2 linked regions of the Azospirillum sp. TSH100 genome follow. The protein of the gene in region 2 interacts with the protein of the main gene of each other region in a pairwise test. Links are inferred from orthologs where the notes say so. Each region holds a gene or a part of one and is shown on either strand. Other genes may lie near its edges.

Region 1 (10,019 bases), 680 kb from region 2 along the record:
CGGATCGACTGCTGGGCACCGGTGTTGGCGCCGTTGGCGGCGTCGTTCGGAGTGGATTCGCAAGCGGCGAGCAGAGCGACCGCGGCGAGAGCAAGGAACTTCATGCGCATGTTCAGGGACCCCTTGAACGAAACTTGTTGGATGGTCGAACATTGTCTGAGCGGGAGCCGCTTCTTTCCGCCAATCCCCGACGAAAAGACGACGTCCGACCTTTGTCTTGAGCATTGCTCCCGCGTGGCCGCAAAATAGGGCTACTCCACTAGGGAATCAAGGGCGACCACGCGGGGTCCGACGCATCGACCGGGGTGCTCACGCGACGCTCGTTGGCGCCGGTGATGTCGATGCTGTACAGCTTCGCGTTGCGGCCACGGCCGTCACCCGACGGCAAGTCCTTGAAGAACATGAGAACACGGCCGTTCGGCGCCCAGGTCGGACCTTCGACATGGAAGGCTTCGGTCAGGATTCGTTCCCCCGACCCATCCGGACGGATTACGCCCACTGCAAAGCTGCTACCACGCTGGCGCGTGAAGGCGATCAGGTCGCCGCGCGGCGACCACACCGGCGTACCGTAGCGGCCTTCGCCGAAGGTCAGACGCTTCACGCCCGAACCGTCGGCACCCATGACGTAGAGCTGCTGGGTGCCGCCGCGGTCCGACTCGAAGACGATCCGCTGGCCGTCCGGCGAATAGCTGGGGGCGGTGTCGATGCCCGGCGCGTCGGTCAGCTGGGTCTGGCGGCGGGTGCGCAGGTCCAGCGTGTAGATGTCGGTGTTGCCGTTCTGGGCCATCGACATGATGACCTTGTTGCCGTCCGGCGAGAAGCGCGGGGCGAAGGTCATGCCGGGGAAGTCGCCCAGGACCTCCTGGCGGCCGGTGTCGATGTTGAACAGGTACACGCGCGGCTTCTTGTTGAAGTACGACATGTACGTGATTTCCTGCGACGTCGGCGAGAAGCGCGGCGTTAGGACCAGGGTTTGGCCGTCGGTCAGGAACTGATGGTTGGCGCTGTCCTGGTCCATGATGGCCAGCTGCTTCTTGCGCGCGTTCGCCGGGCCGGATTCGGCGACATAGACGATGCGCGTGTCGAAATAGCCGTCCTCGCCAGTCAGGCGCTTGTAGATGGCGTCGGCCACGATGTGGGCGATGCGGCGCCATTCCTGCGGCGAGGCGCTGTAGCTCAGCCCCTGCATATACTGGCCGGCGGCAACGTCCCACAGGCGGAAATCGACCTTCATGCGGCCGTCGCCGCCGGTCGTGGTGTTGCCGGCGACCAGCGCCTGCGCGCCCAGCGCCTTCCAGTCCTGATAGCGCGGCTCGCCGCTGCGCAGCTGGTCAGGCGTCTGGAGGAAGCCGCGCGGGTCCAGCGGACGGAACAGGCCCGACCGCTCCAGGTCGTCGGAGATGACCTTGGAGATGTCGGCGCCCATCTGCGCGTCACGCCCGCCCGATCCGGCGAAGCTGGTGATCGCGATGGGCAGCGGCTCGGACACGCCCCGCGTGATGTCGATGCGCAACTCGGCGCGCGCCTCCTGCGGAGCGGCAACGCCGAGGGAGAGCAGAAGCGCGCCGGTGGCCCCGGCCAGCTTCAACAGAAGCCTCGTCTTCGTCGTCATGGTCAGAACATGTCCCTCGGGTCGAAATTGAACACGATGAAGCGCCAATCTTCATAAGTCTGCGGCGTGAACTCGCTGGCAAGCAATTCCAGCGGGCTGGACCGCTTGACGGCCCGCACCGCCGCGTCGGCCGACGCCCGGAAGGCGGCGTCCGACATGTAGCGCGACCGGTACTTGTCGTCGATCCAGGCGCGGACCACGCTGTGGTCGCGGCCGACCTCCACGTGGATCTCGATCTGCATCGAACCGGCGTCCTTGCGGCCGCTGTCGAAGTTCCAGTTCTTGCTCAGCTGGCCGCGGATGGCGTCCAGCGCGCGGCCCGACGGCTTGAACGGCTTGTCGGGGCCGTTCGTCGCCTTCGCCGCGCCGGCCGGAGCCGCCGACGCGGTCTTCTGGCTGGGCTTGGCGTCGCTGTTGGCGCTGGCCGATGCCTTGCCGTCCGCCTTCGGGTTGTCCGACGGCTTGATCTTCCCGACGTTCGACAGCAGGTCGGACAGCGGATCGGTCTTGGCCGACGGCTTCTCCGGCTGCTTGGCCGGAGCATCCGGCTTCTTCGTCTCGGCCTTGGAATCCTTCGGCGGCTCGGCCTTCGCCACTTCCTTGGGCGGTTCCGGCTTCTTCGGCTCCGCCTTGGGCGGTTCCGGCTTGGGAGGCTCGGGCTTCTTCGGCTCCGGCTTCGGAGGCTCGGGCTTCGGCGGTTCCGGTTTGGGCGGTTCCGGCTTCGGAGGCTCGGGCTTGGGAGGCTCGGGCGGCTTCGGAGTCGGCGACGGCGCCGGATCCGGGGGCGGAGGAGGAGGCGGCGGAGGAGGAGGTGGTGGCGTCGGGGCAGGCTTGGGCGGCGGCGTCGGCTCGCGCGGAGGCGGAGGCACCTGGGCGACCTTGGGTGGCTCCGGCGTCTTCGTGGGCGGCGGGGGCGGAGGAGGAGGTTCGTCCTCCTCGTCCGGCGGTTCGGGAGCCGGCGGGGCGGGCTTGGCCTCGGGCATCGGCGGACGAGCGGCGTTGGCCGGCTTCGGCTCGCCCTTCTCGACGCGGGCAGCCTGGGTGATCTCGCCGACGTCGACGATCTCGATCGGGATCGAGGCGGCGATTTCCAGCTTGCGATCGCTGGGCGGCAGGCCGAGCACCATCAGCGCGACAAGCGCGACGTGCAGCACCGCCGAGGCGATCAGGGGCTTGCGCATGGGAGTTCCGCCCGCCTCAACGCGCCGGCTTGGGGGCGCCGACCCGCGCGCTGGACGCGGTCGGGCCGTTCGGCATCTCGGCGACCAGACCGACCTTCTTGAAGCCGGCGGCGCTCATGGTGCCCATCACCTCCAGCATCTTGCCGTAGGCGATCTTGGCGTCGCCACGAACCAGGATGCGGGCCTCGGGGTTGTTGTTGGTCACCGCGATCAGCAGCGGCACCATGTTGGTCAGTTCGACCGGCGTCTCCTGGACGAAGACGCGGCCGTCGGTCTGCACGGTGACGAACAGCGGATCCTTCTGCTGCTCCAGCGGAGCGGCATTGGTCTTGGGCAGGTCGACCGGTACGCCGACGGTCAGCATCGGGGCGGCGACCATGAAGACGATCAGCAGGACCAGCATGACGTCGATGAACGGCGTCATGTTGATCTCGGCCATCGCGCGATAGCCCCGGCGCTTGCCGCGCCCGTGGGATTTGCCTGCGAGTTGTCCGGCCATGGTTCAGGCGGCTCCCCGCTCCTCGAGGTGGCGGGACAGGATCGCCGAGAACTCGCCCGAGAAGGTGTCCAACCGGTCGGCGTAGCGGCCGAGGTCGGTGGAGAACTTGTTGTAGGACAGCACGGCCGGGATGGCGGCCAGCAGGCCCATGGCGGTGGCGAACAGCGCCTCGGCGATGCCGGGCGCCACCACGGCGAGGCTGGTGTTGCCCGATCCGGCGATCGAGGTGAAGGAGTTCATGATGCCCCACACCGTGCCGAACAGGCCGATGAAGGGGGCCGTCGAGCCGACCGAGGCCAGGAAGGTCATGTAGCGTTCGGCCCGCGCCATCTCGCGGCCGATGGTCACCGCCATCACCCGCTCCACCCGCTGCTGCAGCGAGCTTTTCATGGTGCCGCCGATGCCGCGGTCGGCGGCGTGGCGCCACTCGCGCATGCCGGCGGAGAAGGTCGCGGCCATCGGGTCGGCCGGGGTCTGGCCGATGCGGTCGTACAGCGCGTCGAGCGAACCGCCGGACCAGAACGCCTCCTCGAAGGCATCGGCCTGGGCGTTCAGGCGGCGGATGCGCATCAGCTTTTCGATGATGATCGCCCAGCACCAGATCGAGGCGACGACAAGCATCATCATCACGATCTTGACGACCGCGTCGGCCTGCCAGAACAGGCCGAGGATCGTGATCTCATGTGCCGTCGTGGCGGCGGCATTGCCGGCCAGTTGGGCGGTTTGCAGGGCGTCCATCGCAGTCAGTCTCGCGGTTGCGCTGTTGGCACGGGGATGTGGAAGGAAAGCGGTCGGTTATGAGTGGGCAGGCGTGGATTGCTTGGCATGCAGCGTCTCCATCGCCGCTTTCACCGGTTCGGGAAGGCGCACGGCCCGTCCGGCCCGGTTGATCGTCACCAGCTGCAGGTCGGCGCGCGCCAGCACGCGACCGTCGCGGCGGATGACTTGTGCAACTGCGAAGGAGGCACCGCGGATATCGACGATTCGGGTTTCCACTTCAAGCACGTCCTCCAGCTTGGCAGGGGCGTCAAAATCGATGGTCAGGCGCCGTACCGCAAATGACACACCTGTGACATCGCCCGAGCCCTCGGCCATCTCCTTCTGACGGAAGCCCATCAGGTACAGCATCTCCGTCCGCGCCCGTTCCGCAAATCGCAGGTAATTGGCGTGATAGACGATGCCGCCGGCGTCGGTATCCTCGTAATAGACCCGCAGCGGATAGCGGTGGGTGCCATCCTCCGCGAACCATCCGGACAGAGAGAGGGCGGGAGCGTCACTCATCGCCATCCCCCTCCGTCGGATCGGGCGCGCGGTCCAGCAGGTCGAGCTGCCGCAGCGGCGCGTTCGGCGGGTTGAGGCCGAGATAGCGGAAACCCTGGTCGGTCAGCATGCGCCCGCGCGGCGTGCGCTGAAGGAAGCCCTGCTGGATCAGGTAGGGTTCGACCACCTCCTCCAGCACGTCGCGCTGCTCGCCCAGCGCCGCCCCCAGCGTCTCGACGCCCACCGGCCCGCCGCCGTAATTGGTGGCGACCAGCCCGAGATAGCGGCGGTCCATGCTGTCGAGTCCAAGCCGGTCGACCTCCAGCCGGGTCAGCGCGGCATCGGCGACACGCTTGTCGACCTCCTCCACCCCCGCCACCGCGGCGAAATCACGCACCCGGCGCAGCAGGCGGCCCGAGACGCGCGGCGTGCCGCGCGAGCGGTTGGCGATCTCGCGGGCGCCCTCCGGCGTGATGCCCATGCCGAGCACACCGGCGGCGCGGCGCACGATCAGTTCCAGCTCGTCCGGCTCGTAGAATTGCAGGCGCACGGGAATGCCGAAGCGTTCGCGCAAGGGGCGCGTGATCAGGCCGCTGCGCGTCGTGGCGCCGACGAGGGTGAAGGGCGGCAGGTCGATCCGGATGGACCGCGCCGATGGGCCTTCGCCGATGATGAGGTCGAGCTGGAAATCCTCCATGGCGGGATAAAGCACCTCTTCCACGGCGGGATTAAGGCGATGAATCTCGTCGATGAAGAGGACGTCGTGCGGCTGCAAATTGGTCAGCAGCGCCGCCAGATCGCCGGCCCGCGCGATGACCGGGCCGGAGGTGGCGCGGAAGCCGACTCCCAGTTCACGCGCGACGATCTGCGCCAGCGTCGTCTTGCCCAGGCCGGGCGGCCCGAACAGCAGCACATGGTCCAGCGCCTCGTTGCGGGAACGGGCGGCCTGGATGAAGATCGACAGGTTCTCGCGCGCCTGGCGCTGGCCGATGAACTCGGCGAGCGACAGCGGGCGGATCGACGCCTCGGCCGAATCGCCGTGGCCCTGGCCCGGCTGGACCAGACGATCGTTTTGGGGATCGCTCATTGGCTCAGTTCCTTGAGACCCTGGCGGATCAGATCGGACACGCCGGCCTCATCGCCCAGCACGCGCCCGGCGGCGACGACCGCGCCGAAGGCCTCCGACCGGCCATAGCCGAGATTAACCAGCGCCGACACCGCATCGGCCAGCGCCGGGCTGGCGCCCGGAACGGCGGCGGGAGCGCCCTTGCCGGCCGGCGCGCCCGCGCTTGCCGCCGGACCGAGCGCCAGATTGCCGACCTTGTCCTTGAGTTCGTTGAGGATGCGCGCCGCCACCTTCGGCCCGACGCCGTCGGCCCGAACCAGCGCGGTCTTGTCCTGCGAGGCGATGGCGCGGGTCAGCTGGTCGGGGTCGAGAACGCCGAGGATCGACAGCGCCAGCCGGGCACCGACGCCCTGGATGGTGGTCAGCAGCTTGAACCAGTCCCGCTCGGCCTGATCGCCGAAGCCGTGCAGGACGATGCGCTCCTCGCGGATGAAGGTCTCGACGACCAGCGACGCCCGCTCGCCCACCGCCAGACGCGACAGGGTGCGGTTGGAGCAGGACAGCAGGTAACCGACGCCGTTGACGTCGAGCACGACCCAGTCGGTGCCGGTGGAATCGACGATGCCGGTCAGCTTGGCGATCATGGGAACTCCCGGCCCGAGGGCTGGCTGCGAAGAATGGGGGTCTCTTCGAGACGCGCACGGATGGTCTCCAGCACGCTGTCAAGATTGTCGATCACGTCGGTGTTCCAGAAGCGCAGGATCCGGAAGCCCGCCTGCTCCAGCATGCGCGCCCGCCGCTCGTCATGGGCGGCGCGCTGCTCGGCATGCTGGCCGCCGTCCAGTTCGACGATCAGGCGATGGTCATGGGCGACGAAATCGGCGACGAAGCCCAGGATCGGCTCCTGCCGACGGAATTTCGCGCCAAGCTGGGCATTGCGCAGCTTCTGCCAGACGATCTTTTCCACATCCGTGGCGTTCATCCGCAGATCGCGCGCGCGCCCGGTTATGTAGTCAGTCGGTTTGCTTTTCGCAACTTGTGCCATATCCCCCACGCGCCCCAGGGGACCATCCCCCTCTCCCCCCCGGGGAGAGGGTCGGGGTGAGGGGGAGGCACTGCGTGGAGCCTTGGGAGAGGCACGCAATGCGCCTCCCTCACCCAACCCTCTCCCCGGGGGGGAGAGGGTATGCCGCGACGCATCATCCCCACGCCGCCACATCGTCCAGCTCGCACGATGGTGCGCGTGGCAGATCGCCACGGCCAGCGCGTCGGCGGCGTCCGGAGTGCCGATCTCGCAGCCGGGCAGCAGCAGGCGCACCATCGTCTGGACCTGCGCCTTCTCGGCGCGGCCCTGGCCGACGACCGCCTTCTTGACCATGTTGTTGGCGTATTCCGCCACCGCCAGCCCGGCCTGGGCGGGCACCAGCAGGGCCACGGCGCGGGCCTGCCCCAGCTTGAGCGTCGAGACCGCGTTGCTGTTGACGAAGGTCTCCTCGACCGCCGCCTCGTCGGGGTGGTAGCGCTCCACCACCGCCGACAACGCATCGTGGAGCTGTAAAAGCCGCTCGGCCAGCGGACAGCGGTCGTCGGAATGCACCGCGCCATCGGCGACGTGGCTCAGGCGGTTGCCGGCCACGTCGATGATGCCCCAGCCGGTGTGGCGCAAGCCGGGGTCGATCCCCAGCAGCCGCACCGGCGACGGCACTTCCGCCTCACGTCGTCCTGCCCGCGCAAACACGGCACCCGCTCTCCGCCTGCAAGACCCGCGTCGCTGTTACGCGGTCAGCTTCTGCATCAGCTCGTCGGAGATGTCGAAGTTGCCCTCGACCACCTGCACGTCGTCGTTGTCCTCCAGCACGTCCAGCAGCTTCAGCAGGCTGGCCGCGGCATCCTCGCTTGGGGCGACGGTGTTCAGCGGACGCCAGGTCAGACGCGCGCTTTCCGCACCGCCGAACTTGGCCTCCAGCGCATCGCGCACGGCGCCGAAATTCTCCACCGTGGTGGTGACTTCATGGCCGTTCTCGTCGGATTCGACATTGTCGGCACCGGCCTCCAGCGCGACCTCGAACACGGCGTCGGCATCCGCGGCGGCGGCCGGGTAGAAGATCGCGCCGATGCGGCTGAACATGAAGCTGACCGAATTGGTCTCGCCCAGGCTGCCGCCATACTTGGTGAAGCTGGAGCGCACTTCCGCGGCAGTGCGGTTGCGGTTGTCGGTCAGCGCCTCGACGATCAGGGCGACGCCGCCGGGGCCGTAGCCCTCGTACCGCACCTCCTCGTAGTTGGCGTCGTCGCCGCCGCCGGGCGTGCCCTGCTTGATGGCGCGGTCGATGCGGTCGCGCGGCATGTTCTGCGCGCGTCCGGCCAGGATGGCGGCGCGCAGGCGCGGATTGGCCGCCGGGTCCGGCAGGCCACTCTTGGCGGCCACGGTGATCTCGCGGGCGAGCTTGTTGAAGATCTTGGACCGCTTGGCGTCCTGCGCGCCCTTGCGGTGCATGATGTTCTTGAACTGGGAATGACCGGCCATGGGTCGAACGAGCCTCGAAACGGAATTGGTCAATCGGGCGGGGTGAGCGCACGACACATGTAACAGGTCTGCCGCCCCACCGCACCTTTTCGGCGCGGGAGACGACACCCACGGGATTAGAAAGTCAATATGGCGAGATTGCGGCGCGGCCGGGGTCGCGCTGTGAACGCCCTACTGCATCCGTTCCGGCAAAGTCCGGCTCAGCCGCCCGCCGATGCGTAGCGGCTCGATGCGGACGGCCAACCCGGTGCGGTCGTCGGTCTCGACGTAGCAGCCGCAGACGGTGCCCTCGCCCTCCGCCGGAGACAGCCGCTCGGTCGGCAGCTTGCGCACCATCTTGGCCAGCGCCACCTCCTTCTTCATGCCGATGGCGCTGTCGTAATCGCCGCACATGCCGGCATCGGACTGATAGGCGGTGCCCTTCGGCAGGACCATATGGTCGGCGGTCGGCACATGGCTGTGGGTGCCCACCACCAGCGAGGCGCGGCCGTCGCAGAAATGCCCCATGATCATCTTTTCGCTGGTCGCCTCGCCGTGCATGTCGACCAGCACCGCATCCACCCCGCCAGGCCCGAGCCGGTGCGCCTTCAGCACCCGGTCGACCGCGGCGAACGGGTCGTCCATCGGTTCCATGAACAGCCGCAGCAGCACGTTGACGACCAGCACCTTGCGCCCGCCGCGCGCCTGCAACAGGACGAAGCCGCGGCCGGGCGTTCCCTCCGGGTAGTTCACCGGGCGGACAATGCGCGGCTGCTGCTCGATGGTTGAGACCAGTTCCTTCTGGTCCCAGGTGTGGTTGCCCAGTGTCACCACGTCGATGCCGGCCTCGAAGAACTCCTCGGCGATCTTCACGGTGACGCCATAGCCGCCGGCGGCATTCTCGCCATTCACCACGGTCAGGTCGGGGTCCAGCGTCTCGCGCAGCATCGGCATGTGCGCCAGCACCGCCTCACGCCCGGCCCGGCCCACCACGTCGCCGAAGAACAGAATCCGCATCGCCCCAACCTTCCAGAAATGCTCACTTACGAATGCGGAGCGTCTCGCGCTCCGTCACGATCCAGTCCAGCGGCTGGTCATGGCCGTCCACCGGCACCGCCGCCATCTCCTGTACGGCGAAGGCCACGCCGACCGCGACCACTGTTCCCGCCGCCCGCAGGGCGTCCAGTGTCCGGTCATAATAGCCGGCGCCATAGCCCAGCCGGTGGCCGGAGCGGTCGAAGGCCAGCAGAGGCACCAGCAGCAGCGACGGGCGTAGCACGGCACGCCCCTCCGCCGGCTCCTGGATGCCGTAACGGCCGACCGCCATCGGCGCTTGCGGATCCCAGTCGCGGAAGACCAGCGCGGTGCCGCGCGGCCCCGACACCGGCAGTCCGACCTGATGACCAAGTTGCTTAAGATGGAGCAAAGCCGGCCGCGCGTCGAGTTCGGAGCCGAGCGGCCAATATCCCCCGGCGGCACCGCGCGGCAGATGGCCGTCGCGCGCCAGTTCGGCGATGCGGTCGCGCAGGGCGGCCGATGCAGTGGGGCGGTCGGAGTCGGCGATGGCGTCGCGCCGGACGCGCGCCTCGCGTCGGGCGGCGTCCTTGGCTTGCGGATCGGTCATCGCGGACTGCATGCGGAGGGAAGAATAGGGTGGAAGGTGCCGCCTCGGCCGGTGGCCATGTGCCTATCCTCCATGGCCTGCATGAGCAGGTGGGCGCCGTGTACCCGGCCCGATGGGCCGGACAGGGACAGCTCCCTAGAGATCAAGGTTATCGGCCCTGGGGATTATTGCAGCCTGTCGAACCAGGCAGCGGTCCTTCCGTGTACCAATCTAGGCGCGCTCGAGCCGCGCGGCAACCTCTTCGATGCGTTTTGCCACACGATCGAGTTCG
Region 2 (9,725 bases):
CCGCGCCGAGAGGGTCGGTAACCAGGATCGACCGCTTCTGCACCCGCGCCACGCCACGGACCAGTGATGGCGCATGGGGCAACTGCCGCAGATCGCCGACCGGGAAGACCAGCAGCAGATCAGCCATCTCCAACGCCTCGGGCCGGCCGGCGACCTCCACCATCAGCAGACGGACGCTGGCCCGCTCGCGCGACGGATCCGGCGGATCGGCAGCGCCGCCGGTCAGCGCGCCGGCATCCATCAGTCCCGTCAATCCCGGAGTGGCAAGCGCGGCACCGCGCCCGAGTTGCATCAGATCGGGATCGAGCAGGCGCAGGAACCGCTCGCCATGGCGCAAACGGCCTGCCACCGGTGTGCCGCCATCCTCAGGTTCCGCCGCGGCGAGGGTCACCCGCTCCGCCGTCAGGGTACCGCCGATCCGCCCGGCGCGGAGTGCCAGCAACCCGGTTCCGGCGCGCAGAACGATCAGCAGGCCGCCACGCCGCCCGCCCGCCCAGGCAAGCCGCAGAGAGGAATAGGCGGTGATGTCCAGCACCGGCAAAATCCGGCCGGCGACATTCGCCAGCCCCTCCACCTGCGGCGGCGAGAACGGCAGACGGGTGGTTCCGGTCGGTTCCGCCACCTCTTCCACCCGGTCGGCGGCGACGGCGAATGGCGTGCCGGCTATGTCGAAGGTCAGATATCCGCAGGGGCTCATGCCACCCCTCCCCGCCGGTAAGCGATCGCGCGGTCGCCGCGGTGGCGGACGAAGCCATGGCGGTCCTCAAGCCGGTCGGTGGTGCCGAGCACCAGCCAGCCATCGGGCGCCACCGCCGAGGTCAACAGCGAGAGCGCCCGTTCACGGCTGTCGTCATCGAAATAGATCATGACGTTGCGACAGGACACGAGGTCGAAACCGCCGGCCGGTGCAGTGTCCGGCAGAGCCCCATCCATCAGATTGTGACGGGCGAAGCGTACGACCCGTCGGGCCTCGTCACGCACCCGGCGATGCAATGGCGCCTCCGGGCCGAGCGGCATGAACCAGCTCTCATAGTCGGCCGGCATTTCGCGAAAGGGGCCGAGTCCTTCGCCGCCGTAGCAGGCGTTGGAGGCCTGCCGCACGGCAATCCGGCTGAGGTCGGTACCGAGAACTTCGACGGTCCAGTCGGTTTCGAGCCCATAGGCGGTGCGTCGCGCCTGCCCGGCATCGGCCAGTGCCTCCAGCGTCACGATGGCGAGACCATAGGCCTCCTCCCCGGTGGCGCACCCGGCGCTCCACAGCCGCAGCGTACGCATGGCGCTGCGCTCGGCAATCAGCCGGGGCAGCAAATGGCGGCGGAGATGGGCGTGATGCGGCAGATCGCGAAAAAAATAGGTTTCGTGGATCGTCAGATTCTCGATCAGGCTCAGCCAGTCCGGGCTGTCGGCCGGCGCCCCTTCGATCTGCGCCACCCACTCCTCCAGCATGCTCAGCGGCATCGCCGCCAGGATGCGCGCCAGCTTGCGCTCGAGCGGACGGTCATGACGGATGCCGGCCTTGCGCCGGACGTCGTCCAGTAACCGCCGCACCAAATCGTACAGCGGGCCATCCGACCCTGTGGATGGAGGAGCAGCGCCGCCGGTCACGACGCCCGGAAGCGTTCAGCCAGACGCCGCGTGTCGTCGGCCAGCCGGGAGAGGTGAACCATGGTTGCCGTGATCTCCTCCGACGCCGCAGCGTTCTTGGAGGCGACCGTGCGGATGTTCCCGACGTTCGATTCGATCTCGACAATGTGATCCTGCTGGTTCGCCATCGCGGCGGCAACCGACTGGACCATGCGGTCGATCTGGGTCACCCGCTCGGCGATACCGTCCATCATCTGCACCACCTCGGCCGTGGCGGCCATTCCCTCCTCCGCCATCGTCGCGGCGGCCTCGACGATCTCGGCGATCTGTCGGGCGCTTTCCACCGCGTTGTCGGCGAGTTTGCCGACCTCCTCGGCCACCACCTCGAAGCCCTTGCCCTGCTCGCCGGCGCGGGCGGCTTCGATGGAAGCGTTGACCGACAGGATGTTGGTCTTCACTGCGATCTGGGTGATGGCCTCGGTGATGCGGCCGATGCGGCGGCTGTTGTCACCGATGGTCTGCGAGACTCGAACCAGTCGCGCCATTTCCGCCTTACCACGGTCGGCGAAGCCGGCGGTGACCCGCACCATGTCGGAGGCGGCGCGGGTGCTGTCGGTGACATCGGCGATGGCACGGACGGATCGGCCGACCGCGTCCACCACCCGGTCGAGATCCTCGGTCTGGATGGCGGCGCCATCGGCGACCTGCGACACCGCAGTACTGGCCTGCCCGGCGGCGACGGCGACCTGGGCCGCCTGCTGGCCGATACGCCGGAAGGAAGCGCTGGCATCTTCGACCAGCGCCACCATGTCACCATAGCGGCCGGGGAGAGATGCGGCACCCGGCGCATCTCTCTGCGCCTCGCCCTCTCCTTCCTGGGTCAGGCGGCGCAGGGTGGCGTGGAGCCGATCCTGTGTCTGGGCGATGCGAACCAGGGATGCGACGACGCCACCTGCCTCGTCACCACGGAGAGGCGGTATTGACAGCTCATCCGCCATGCCGTCGGCCAGCCGGCCGGCGGCCATCTGCAGCCGCCCCATCGCGTCGGAGAGATCGAGCGCCAGGATGCAGCCGATCAGCAGCCCCAGGGCGAGCATGCCACCCGTGACGATCCAGACGGTCTGTTTTCCGATGTCGGGAACAGCGTGCGGCAGCAGAAGGGGAATGAGTGCCGCGACCGTTGGCAGAACAAGGGCGAGTCCAAAACGGGGAAGGATCCGCAAGCTGGCCGGAAGGGACATCGCAGTACAGGCTCCTCACGAACGACCAGCGGCACCCCGCGATACCCTGCGGAGACCGCATGCCACCCTTATGACTTGCCGGATGCACCCCAACCGAAGCAAGGTGATTCCGGTACATAGTGCTCGATGCCGCCGTTCGCGTGCGGCATTCGCCGTCCGCCCATCCGCTCAACCCGGCGCCGCCTTCGCGGCGGCCTTGATTGGACCTTCGCCGGCATGTCGATCGCCACCCGCATCGCCCTGGGATTCGCCGCCGTGCTGCTGCTGACGCTCGCCGTCGCCGTCGTCGGTTGGAGCGGGCTGAACACCTACGCCTCGCAGGTGGAGATTGCTGCCCAGACCGCCCGGCTGGACACGCTGCTGTATAGCGCCCGGCAGGAAGAGGCCCGCTATCTGCTGGACGTCGACCCCTCCGCCAGCCGGCGGGTGCGCCAGTTGACCGACCAGATGAGGAGCGAGGCTGAAGCGCTGCTGGCCCTGCCCAACCATGCCGTGCCGCCCGACACGCTGCGGGAAGCGCTGGAGAAGCTGGCGGCCTACCGGAAATCCTTCGACGAGGTGGTGGGGCTGGAGGTCGACCGTTTCGCCAGCCTGGCGAAGCTGCGCAAACAGACAGCCGCCCTGCTGGTGATCGCCCAGACCCTGACACAGGATCAGACGGCGCGCTATGCCGACGCACTGGCCCGGGTGAAGGCCGATCCGAGCGACCGGGCCGCGGTGACCACGTTGGAATCCTCGGCCCTGCTGGCGACCATCGCCGGGCGGCTGATCCAGGAGACCCGCGGCGCGCTGCTGGATGTACAGCAATTCCTGATCGACCACGGCGGTGCCGGGCGCAATTCGCTCAACGGCAGCATCGATCGGCTGCTGACCATCGTCGGCGATGTGCGAAAGGCTGCCAATGACGGCGACGCTCTGCGCGAATCGGAGAAGCTGACCGCCTCTGTCATGGGGGTGGAAACGGAATTCCTGCTGGTCGCCGACATCGTCGCCCGACGCAATGCCGCCCGCGACGCCATGCGCGACGCCGCCAGGACCGTGAACGATCAGGTGACACAACTGGTCGCCGCCCAGACGGCGGAGCGGGAGGCCGGACGGTCGCGCGCCGTGCTGCTGCTGTGGAGCGGCGCGCTCGGCGCACTGGCCGTCGGCACGGTTTTGTCGATCCTGATCGCCCGCAGCCTGACCGGCCCCATCGCCGCCACCACCAGAGCGGTACAGCACCTGTCGGAAGGCGATCTGACGGTCGCGGTGCCGGGAACCGGCCGGCAGGACGAGTTGGGATCCATCGGCCGTGCCGTCGCCACCGTCATCCAGGTGCTGCACGGGCTGCATGGCGAGATGCACAGACTGTCTGGAAAGAGTGTGGAGGCCGTGGAGATGGAAAAGGGTCCGGCCTTCCATGGAGCCTATGGCGAGATGGTGGCTCTGTTGCAGCAGACCGGTGCGGCCTTCCGCACCATCGGCGAACAGGCGACTCAGGTCGCCGTCGCCGCAGGGCAAGCCAGCACCGCCATCTCCCACGTGTCGGACGGCGCATCTGAACAGACCGACGATCTGGATCAGGTGGCGACGGCGGTCGGCCAGTCGGCCCGCGCCATCGCCCATGTCACCGACAGCACGCGTGATGCCTCCGACATGGTGAAGGATGCCGCCGACTTCGCCGATGGCGGACGGGCGGACATGGCACGGCTTCTGCGCGTATCACAGACCATCGCCGAGAACAGCCGTCGCATCGGCCGCATCACCGAGGCCATCACCCAGATCGCAGTGAAGACCAACATCCTGTCGGTCAACGCCTCCATCGAAGCCGCCCGCGCCGGCGAGCAGGGCAAGGGCTTCGAGGTGGTGGCCGAGGAGGTCGGCAAACTCGCCGACAACGCGGTGGAAAGTGCCCGGCAGATCGCCGAGATCATCGAAGCCGCCGCGGCGCTGGCCGAAGAGGGCAAGACGGTGACCGAACAAGCCCGGCGCCGGATGGACGGGCTCGCGGAGCGGGTCGACCGCATCGATGGCGCCTTCCAATCGGTCGCGGTTGCCATGGAGGAGCAGCAGGCCTCAGTCCGTGAGATCGAACGGTCGATCGAAAGCGTGCGCACAGTCGCCTCCAAGAACGCCGCCGCGTCAGAGGAAATCGCCGCAACCATGGTGCATCTCTCCCGGCTGGCGGACGAGACGCGGCGTCAGGTGTCACGGTTCCAAGCCGGCTGAAACTTGGCCGTTCGCTGAAGTTCCTTGATCTGTGTCGGAACTGCAGGCTCATCAGTCCCGCTGACGGCAACCAACCGGCGTTACACAAAATATCCGAAGTGGTAATTCTTAATCCCCCAACGGGATTATTTTGCATTTAAAGTTCTTTTAACCCTATTTCACGCCTAATCGGCCTGCGGGAACGCTTGATCCCGATAAGATGCTCCACTGAACATTATCAGCCCCACCCGACACCGAGGGAGTCCCCCATGCCCGCACAGAAGGTCGCCGATGAAGTCCGACTGGCCAGCCGCATTCACGCGCGTCTGCTGGATGCCTTCATCGATTTGACAGAGCGGGAATTGGCCGGTCTGGCGCCGGGCTTTGCCGAAGAAAGCCTGATAGAAGCCCTGGAAGCCCTGCGCGCAGCCCGCAAATCCTATGGGAAGACCGCCGGGGTGATGGTTGTCTCCAACCTACAGCTGCCGCAGGCCTCGAATGCCGCCTGACCCCGGGGCCCTTCCGCTCCCGATCAGGTGGTGGTCGTCTTGCGGGTCCGAGGCTTGCGCGCCTTCGGCGGCTCTTCAGATGCCGCGTTCGTATCTGCGGTCTTCACGACGCCACGTGGCTTGGCGTTGGTGGTCTTACGCGGCGCCTTGACGACGGCCACGACCGGCGAATGGTCTGGAACGGCCACGGCTTCGGCCAAGATCGCGCGCTCGGCCTGGAGCCAGTGGTCGGCATCGCGGCCGTGAGGTCGGCCCTCTTCCAGCCAGATCGCATAGGCGCGGTCACGGATGCGCTGTTCGACATCCACGCTCATCACATCTCCCCGGGAAATGGTGGTTGGGTTTGCTGCAATGCAAAGACTGCCGAATTCCCGAGATGCGCGCAACCAATCGGATCGTTATCGGACCTACGCCCGACCGATCGGCCGTCACTCCGATGAGGTTTCGCCACGCTCGGGTTGCCGGTTCTGCTGGACCTCGCGCCATTTGGTGACATTGCGGTTATGGTCCGCCAGCGACTTGGCGAAGACATGGCCGCCGGTGCCATCGGCAACGAAATACAGGAACTCGTGCCGTTCCGGCTTCATGACCGCATGAATCGACGCCTTGCCCGGGTTGGCGATGGGCCCCGGTGGCAGGCCGGTCGCGACATAGGTGTTGTAGGACGACTCGACCTTCCAGTCGTTGCGGTTCAGCGCCCGTCCCAACTCGCCGCTGCCGTCGGTCAGCGCGTAGATCACCGTCGGGTCGGACTGGAGCTTCATGCCCGCTTCCAACCGATTGACGAAGACACCCGCCACCCGCGGGCGCTCCGCGGCGATGCCGGTTTCCTTCTCGACAATGGAGGCAAGTGTCAGCGCCTGCTGCGGCGTCTCGAACGGCAGGTTCTGATCGCGGTTCTTCCAGGCCTCGGCCAGCGCCTGGGTCATCGCCGTCTGCATCCGCTCGATCAGGGCGGCGCGGCTGTCACCATAGGCAAAATGGTAGGTCTCCGGCAGCAGGGAGCCTTCCTTGGGCGGCTTCGGAACCTCACCGGTCAGGCCGGTTTCCCGAGCAAGCAGCGCCACGACCTGCGCCGAGGTCAGTCCTTCCGGCACGGTGAAGCGGTGAACGACGGTACGGCCCTGGCGCATCTGCTCCAGAACACCTTCGATGCTGATTCCTGCGGGGAACTGGTATTCGCCAGCCTTCAGTTCACGGAAGATACCGCTCAGCTTTGCTGCGGCGACGAAGACCAGCGGCGAAGCGATCACGTTGGAGTCGCCCAGCGTGATGGCAATAGCCTCCAGACCGCTGCCGCGCGGGATGACGACCGTCTCTGATTGCTCCAGCGGTCCGGGCGCCGAATAGCGCTGGTAACCCCAGACGCCGATTCCTCCCGCCGCACCGATCGCGAGGGCCAGCGTCCCCGCGAAAATTCGGAGACCCCAGCCCATCGCTCACCTCTTGAAAACGACTGACCGCAACGCAGGTGCGGCGCTTCGCTTACGCGAATTCCTTGAACACCAGCGAAGCGTTGGTGCCGCCAAACCCGAAGGAGTTCGACAGTGCTGCACGCACGCGGCGCTCCTGGGCCACCTTCGGCACCAGATTGACGCCCATGCAGCTCTCGGACGGATTGTCGAGATTCAACGTGGGCGGCACGATGCCGTGGTTGATCGCCTTGATCGAGTAGATCGCCTCGACCGCACCGGCGGCTCCCAGCAAATGACCGATAGCAGACTTGGTGGAGGACATCGCCAGGGTGTCCATGGACTCGCCGAACAGGCGCTTCACCGCACCAAGTTCGATCTCGTCACCAAGCGGCGTGGAGGTACCGTGGGCGTTGACGTAGTCGATGTCCGACGGGTCCATCCCGGCACGCTTCAGCGCACCCCGCATGGCACGGAAACCGCCGTTGCCGTCTTCCGCCGGGGCCGAAATGTGGTAGGCGTCGCCCGACAGGCCGTAACCGACGACTTCGGCGTAGATGGTGGCGCCGCGCTTCTTGGCGTGCTCCAGCTCCTCCAGCACAACGACACCGGCGCCCTCTCCAATAACGAAACCGTCGCGGTCCTTGTCATAGGGACGCGAGGCCTTCTCGGGCGTATCGTTGAAGTTGGTGGACAGAGCGCGCATGGCGGCGAAGCCTCCAACGCCGAGACGGCTCACTGCCGCCTCCGTGCCGCCGGCGACCATGACGTCCGCATCGTCCCACATGATCAGACGGGCAGCGTCGCCGATGGCGTGCGCGCCGGTCGAACAGGCGGTGACGACCGCATGGTTGGGGCCCTTGAAGCCGTGCTGGATCGAAATATGACCGGAGGCCAGATTGATCAGGCAGGCGGGAATGAAGAAGGGAGACAGACGGCGCGGACCCTTTTCGTGCAGGGTCACGGCACCATCGGCGATGCCCGGAAGGCCGCCAATGCCCGAACCGACCATGACGCCGGTCCGCTCGCGCTCTTCATCGGTCTGGGGAGCCCAACCCGAATCCTTGATTGCTTCCTGCGCCGCGGCGATGGCGAAGATGATGAAATCATCCATCTTACGCTGGTCTTTCGGCGAAACGAAGGCGTCGGCGTTGAATTCGCCCTCACCCGTTCCGCGCGGGAGCTGCCCGGCGACTTTGGAGGCCAGGTCCGAAGCGTCGAACCCCGTGATGCCGCGGATTCCCGACGTTCCGGAAATCAGCCGCTCCCAGTTCAGCGTGTGGCCGACGCCAAGCGGCGTGACCATACCGAGTCCGGTGACGACGACACGTCTCATGAGGCTGTTCCTTGACCTTTCCTCGAAAATAATGTCGACGAACTGGTCGTCGACGGCCAGGCCCCGCGCTGCTGGTGTCGCAAATGCGGTTCGCCTGGCCCTCGGGGGCTCAATGCCCGCGGCCCGATCAGGCGGCGGCGTTGGCCTTGATGAAGTCGATGGCGTCCTTCACCGACAGGATCTTCTCAGCGGCGTCGTCCGGGATCTCGACACCGAACTCTTCCTCGAAGGCCATGACCAGCTCGACGGTGTCGAGGCTGTCGGCGCCCAGATCGTCGATGAAGGAGGCGTTCTCCACCACCTTCGACTCCTCGACACCCAGGTGGTCCACAACGATCTTCTTCACGCGCTCGGCGATGTCGCTCATCTTTTAAGACCTTCCAATCCTTGAAACCGCTCGGGATAATCCGGTCGGAGCAACACGCGAAGAACGTGCCGTCCTGCCGCGAAAAGCCCCGTCCGATAACACATTTCAGCAGCCTTGACCAGCACCCGCGAGGGAGGCCGGCTGGTGCCGTTCTTCACACGTGGCGATGCCGCCCCGTCCGATCCTCATCAGATCATAGCCATGCCGCCGTTGATGTGCAGCGTCTGGCCGGTGACGTAGGCGGCCTCCTCGCTCGCGAGGTACACGACCCCGGCGGCGATCTCGTCCGGCTGACCCATGCGGCCGGCCGGAATGGCGGGGAGCAGTTTCTGCTTCTGCTCGTCGTTCAGGGCGTCGGTCATGGCCGTGGCGATAAAGCCCGGCGCGACGCAGTTGACGGTGATGTTGCGCGAGGCCAATTCGGCCGCCAACGACTTGGACATGCCGATCAGACCGGCCTTCGACGCGGCGTAGTTGGCCTGCCCCGGATTGCCGGTGACGCCAACGACCGACGTGATGTTGACGATGCGGCCCCAGCGGCGCTTCATCATGCCGCGCATGGCGGCCCGCGACAGTCGGAAAGCCGCCGTCAGGTTCACGTCGATGACCGACTGCCAATCCTCGTCCTTCAGGCGCATCGCGATCTGGTCGCGGGTCAGCCCGGCATTGTTGACGAGGATGTCGATCTTGCCCAGCGCCGCTTCGGCGTCCTTGAACAGCTGTTCGGTCGCCGCAGCCTCCGACAAGTTTCCGGGGACGACAAAGGCGCGCTCGCCGAGTTCGGCGGCCAAGGCCTCCAGCGGGGCGACGCGGGTGCCGGAAAGCGCGACGGCGGCGCCCTGGGCGTACAGCGCACGGGCGATCGATGCACCGATACCGCCGGACGCGCCGGTGACGAGAGCCGACTTGCCGGTCAGGTCAAACATGGATGGCCTCACGGGACTGATGTGTTCACAGGGTCTTCAGGAACGACTCGACATCGGCCGGCGTGCCGACCGACACCGCCGCCAGATCCTTGTCGATTCGCTTGGTCAGCCCGGCCAGCACCTTGCCCGATCCGACCTCGACCAGCCGTTCGACGCCCTG

What was found.
Region 1: the proteins of E6C72_RS11560 (region 2) and ybgC interact in binary tests that used the Escherichia coli proteins (3 or more experiments, as listed by UniProt). The link is inferred for Azospirillum sp. TSH100 from one-to-one orthologs.

Annotation. Positions count from the first base shown.
Region 1 is NZ_CP039634.1:1,756,400-1,766,418, reverse strand. What follows is about bases 2,834-5,833. They hold ybgC (tol-pal system-associated acyl-CoA thioesterase), read right to left. Parts: upstream 4,580-5,833; coding sequence 4,088-4,579; downstream 2,834-4,087. Other genes in these bases: ruvA (Holliday junction branch migration protein RuvA), read right to left, coding at 5,636-5,833; ruvB (Holliday junction branch migration DNA helicase RuvB), read right to left, coding at 4,566-5,639; tolQ (protein TolQ), read right to left, coding at 3,296-4,030; E6C72_RS08410 (biopolymer transporter ExbD), read right to left, coding at 2,834-3,292. Outside these bases: peptidoglycan-associated lipoprotein Pal, read right to left, coding at 1-110; Tol-Pal system beta propeller repeat protein TolB, read right to left, coding at 260-1,612; E6C72_RS08415 (hypothetical protein), read right to left, coding at 1,615-2,793; more of E6C72_RS08410, read right to left, coding at 2,810-2,833; more of ruvA, read right to left, coding at 5,834-6,262; E6C72_RS32175 (endonuclease domain-containing protein), read right to left, coding at 6,259-6,600; E6C72_RS08380 (YebC/PmpR family DNA-binding transcriptional regulator), read right to left, coding at 7,393-8,145; E6C72_RS08375 (TIGR00282 family metallophosphoesterase), read right to left, coding at 8,317-9,141; E6C72_RS08370 (5-formyltetrahydrofolate cyclo-ligase), read right to left, coding at 9,164-9,748; E6C72_RS08360 (cell division protein ZapA), read right to left, coding at 9,959-10,019.
Region 2 is NZ_CP039634.1:2,431,007-2,440,731, forward strand. What follows is about bases 7,020-9,725. They hold E6C72_RS11560 (acyl carrier protein), read right to left. Parts: upstream 8,640-9,725; coding sequence 8,400-8,639; downstream 7,020-8,399. Other genes in these bases: fabF (beta-ketoacyl-ACP synthase II), read right to left, coding at 7,020-8,272; fabG (3-oxoacyl-[acyl-carrier-protein] reductase), read right to left, coding at 8,828-9,565; fabD (ACP S-malonyltransferase), read right to left, coding at 9,591-9,725. Outside these bases: E6C72_RS11520 (chemotaxis protein CheW), read right to left, coding at 1-697; E6C72_RS11525 (protein-glutamate O-methyltransferase CheR), read right to left, coding at 694-1,548; E6C72_RS11530 (methyl-accepting chemotaxis protein), read right to left, coding at 1,602-2,825; E6C72_RS11535 (methyl-accepting chemotaxis protein), read left to right, coding at 3,042-5,036; E6C72_RS11540 (hypothetical protein), read left to right, coding at 5,285-5,524; E6C72_RS11545 (DUF2934 domain-containing protein), read right to left, coding at 5,548-5,838; endolytic transglycosylase MltG, read right to left, coding at 5,953-6,960; more of fabF, read right to left, coding at 7,010-7,019. UniProt on the Escherichia coli protein: Carrier of the growing fatty acid chain in fatty acid biosynthesis.